2 regions of the Blautia sp. OM07-19 genome follow, and region 2 is predicted to be linked to the other one. Evidence: riboswitches for the same ligand, from Rfam matches in the RefSeq annotation. Region 2 holds a riboswitch; the other holds the start of a gene.
What was found. A riboswitch is a leader RNA that binds a small molecule or an ion and turns the genes downstream of it on or off. The one in region 2 is predicted to bind cyclic di-GMP.

Region 1 (2,205 bases), on a different contig from region 2:
CTGTCAGGCATTTCCTCAGAAAAATGCTGCAAAAATCGAAGAACTTCTGAATGAATATCTCTGGCATACAATCAGTATTCGTGATATATCCGGCAGAGAGAAAAAGGAGAATTTTTATCACGGGATACTTCAGGGGCTTCTCAGATATAAAGAAAACTGGCTGATAAAATCCAATGCAGAATCTGGAGAAGGCTACAGTGACATCCTTATTGAGATTCCGGAAAGCCGGACAGGAATTATTATAGAGATAAAATATGCAGAAGGTGCAGCATTTGATTTATCCTGCCACAAGGCGGTTGAGCAGATCAGAGAAAAACATTATGATGCCATACTTCTTGAGGATGGTATGGAAAATATCATAAAATATGGAATTGCCTTTTATAAAAAGAGATGTAAAGTGTTATTAGTGTGATAATTAATAAGGTGCCTGTCTTTGGGAAAACCAGATATTTCTGCTGCCGGAACGGCGAGCCAGACACCTGTGATTCCCAGAAAATAAGGAAATGACACAAGACAGATGACCAGGAAAAAGAGTGACCGCAAAAATACGAAAACCGGTTGATGCGAGCTGAAAGGTTTCCGGATCTTTGGTGAATACGGATACAATGGGTCCGGAACCAAGGACAGATAAGATCACCATAACAATGGATGAAAGGAAGGTAAATCTCATAATAATATTATATGTATTTCTGAGACGATCTCTCTGCTGTACACCGTACTGGAAACCAATTACAGGACTGACCCTGATAGAAAGTCCCATATAAAAAGCGTTGAACAGAAACTGCCCGTACAAAAGGATTGTGATGGCGGCGACTCCGGATGCACCGGCCAGCCGGATCAGGATAATGTTGAAGTTAAAACGGTAATGTTTTTCTTGTGCATAGGGGAGCGCTAGAGTATAATAAAATCAGTTTTTGCGGCATAAGTTAACAAACTATAATTTAAATAAGGAAATCGGCAAACCAGATGAAAGTCTGGGACGCAAAGCTACAGGGCCTGTAAAATGGCAGCCAGTTGCATAAAATGAGGTGCACTGTCTGTTTGACAGTGCTTTTTTACGGAGTTATTTCACAGACGTAACAATAATGATTTTATCAGGAAAGAATGAGGAAAATAAAAGTATGAAAAAGGCAAAACGTTGTCTGACAGCAGTGGTGTCAGGTGTGCTTGTAGCAACTGCTGTCTTGTCTGGATGTGGACAGTCAAAGAAAGAAGTATCTAAAAACGATGATCATCTTACCGTTTATCTGTGGGAAAATCGTTTGATGAAAAATATTGCACCCTATGTCCATGAACAGTTCCCAGATCAGGATATTGAATTTATTATTGGTAACAATGATACCGATTTATACAGTTATTTTAAAGAACATGATGAATTACCGGATATCATAACAGTACGTCGATTTTCTGGAACAGATGCACAGGACTTACAGCCTTATCTTATGGATTTTGCTTCTTATGATGTTGTTTCCAAGTATTATTCCTATGCGGTGCAATATTATAAGAATGCGGAGGATGAAATCCAGTGGCTGCCAATCTGTGGTATTCCGCAGACGATCATTGCCAACAAAACACTGTTTGATCAGTATGGAATTAAGATTCCAAAAAATTATGAGGAATATGTACAGGCTTGTCAGCAGTTTTATGATAATGGCATAAAACCGTATTCCATGGATCTTGGGGAAGACTGGTCTAATAATGAAATCATCCAGGCGGCGGCAATCGGTGAGTTTACAAGCCTGGATGGTATTGAATGGCGAAACGGTGCAGAGACTGCAGCTGATGAAGTGAAGTTTGATGATACATTATGGAAACGTATTTTTTCAGAAACCAGTCAGTTTCTTAAGGATTCGCACTTTGGTAAAGAAGATATCAATATTGACGTCGATACAGGAATCCAGATGTTTGTCGAGGGAAAATCAGCAATGTTTCATGGACATCCGACGGTTATGCAGCAGCTACAGAAACAGATGGATGCGGAGCTGATCCGTATTCCTTACTTTTCACAGACATCGGATGAATCCTATGTGTACATGACTCCGTCCTTAAACATTGCATTTAACAAAAACCTGGAAAAAGACCGGGAGAAACTGGATACTGCGCTGGATGTGCTGGATTGTATGATTTCAGAAGAGGGGCAAAAGCTGATTGCGGATGGAAGCGGTGTTATTTCATTGAATACAGATGTTCCAACCATGATGCAGG
Region 2 (2,205 bases):
CGGAAATATCAAATCCGTATGCTTCAGCCATAACCTTCATGCCTTTGAGAGCACGGATCTGATCAGCGATCTCTTCACGAAGCTGGAAGTCATAACGTCTCATACCCTGACGGTCGCATGCTGCGAAGTCTTTCTGTTTTCCTTCGATCAGAGCATCGATACCATACAGAGCAACTCGTCTGTAGTCACCAACGATACGTCCACGTCCGTAAGTATCCGGAAGACCTGTCAGGATCTTGCTGTGACGGGCTAATTTCATCTCTGGTGTGTAGATATCAAATACACCCTGGTTGTGTGTTTTGAATTCATAGTTGTGGAATACGTCTTTGATCTTGTCGCTTACTTTGTATCCGTAAGTTTCGCATGCCTGCTCTGCCATTTTGATTCCACCGTATGGCATAAATGCACGTTTCAGCGGTTTGTCAGTCTGAAGACCAACAACTGTTTCAAGATCTTTAAGATCTTCGTCGATGTATCCCGGGCCATATGCTGTCAGAGATGTAACAACCTCTGTTTCCATATCCAGAACTCCGCCTTTGGCACGTTCTTCTTTCTGCAGTTCCTGAAGTTTTCCCCACAGTTTGTTTGTTGCTTCTGTTGGTTCTTCCAGGAAGGAAGCATCTCCGTCATATGGTGTGTAGTTCATTGAGATAAAGTTACGAACGTCGATTTTTTCTTTCCAACGGTTTCCTTTGAAACCTTCCCACTGTGAAAAGTTTTTCATTTTGCACCTCTCTAATATATGATTTATTCCGCGTATGTCCCGTCTAACTTTTCTTGCAAAAGAAAAATAAGACCGGAATCTTATTAGTTTCAAGTGAACACTCCCTTGTTCACGCCGCTAGTGTACACTATGGAATACGCCGTTGTCAATCGATTAACGCATGCTTTTAATTTAATACAATTTGTAGCTGTGTCTTGATATTTTTTATCAACATGTTGTGGTTTTGTACTTTTTTACGTCCAAAAAATATACCCGGAAAAGTACAAAAAAGCAGCCTCTCGCTGCTTTTATATTCCCCTGTTCCACACATCAATATGCAGAAGCTGGAACAATAATGCAAATACTGTTTTGTAGATCGTTCGTGCCTTGAGAGCTGTCTTGTCCATATATCCAAGATGCATTTTGACTGCTACAGATACGGTGCTGTCGATGATGTTGGACACGATCACCTCCGGATCCATCAGATCGAACAGATCCTTGTAACACTGATAAATATACGGGTCGGAAAGCCCGCATCCCTTTGATACTTTACGGACGGTAACGCCTTCGATGCCTTCTTCTGCTACTACTTTATATATGGAACGCTGAAGTCTTTCTTTTAATTCTTCTTTTGTGTATTTTCGAGCCATTACACTCTCCTTCTGTATGCCGTTGATTTGGTTAAATTTGACCGAATCCCGACTGCTGACTTCGCTTTTTACATAAAAAAAGCAAGACAGCAGATGGATTCTCTGTTCTTGCAACTGGCTGGCTCGTTCTCGGCCCCTATAGCTTTGCGTCACTGCGTTACCACAGCTTTGCCTTTATGAAGTTAAGTTCATGGTAACGTAAATTCTGCATTTTTTCAAGGGTTTTGATCCAAATAAGTAAAAATTAATGTAAATGTTAAAGTAAATGTTAACCTGATTTATTTTAATTCATGGTGTAACATGGTATGATTAGAACAGTGAACAATGTAGTATCAATAAAATACGGGGAGGTAAACTATGTTTCAAATTCCCACAAAGATCGAACCGGCATATACCGCCGGGAACGTTCTTACACTTAACCAGCGAAAGATCCAGCCTGCTCTGCACAGGGGAAATATTCTTTCTGTAAATTTGAAGAAAACTTCATCTGGCCATGTACAGGAAAATCCCAAAAGAACACAGGCTTATCGACATCCAGAACCAGCACCTGTAACTCCGACAGTATCTTCGGTATCCTCTGCTCCGCAGAAACACGATATCCCGGTTCTTCGTAACGTCATACAGAAGGGCCAGAAAGTCCGTATCGGCACAGTCGGGCAGCTTCCAAAGGTGCGTGTTGCACTTGGCTGGAACGTCTCTAACCCTCAGTGTGATATCGATTTATCCGCTTATCTTCTGGATGCTTCAGGCAAGGTTCCCGGCGATGACTGGTTTGTTTTTTACGGACAGACACTGAGCCCCGACGGAAGTGTTGCCCTGCATGTAAACGGCTCCGGGGCAGACCGTGAATAT

Region 1: linked by a shared signal. The riboswitch ahead of DXC01_RS16955 (ABC transporter substrate-binding protein) and the one ahead of DXC01_RS12660 (TetR/AcrR family transcriptional regulator) in region 2 are both predicted to bind cyclic di-GMP.

Annotation. Positions count from the first base shown of each region.
Region 1 is NZ_QULA01000035.1:9,752-11,956, forward strand. Features, by position in the region: gene DXC01_RS16945 (AAA family ATPase) at 1-412, shown strand, start outside; partial or broken gene DXC01_RS21530 (MATE family efflux transporter) at 416-853, opposite strand; cyclic di-GMP riboswitch class I at 947-1,022, shown strand; gene DXC01_RS16955 (ABC transporter substrate-binding protein) at 1,122-2,205, shown strand, end outside.
Region 2 is NZ_QULA01000018.1:56,766-58,970, reverse strand. Features, by position in the region: gene pflB (formate C-acetyltransferase) at 1-724, opposite strand, end outside; gene DXC01_RS12660 (TetR/AcrR family transcriptional regulator) at 1,012-1,353, opposite strand; cyclic di-GMP riboswitch class I at 1,460-1,536, opposite strand; gene DXC01_RS12655 (TerD family protein) at 1,711-2,205, shown strand, end outside.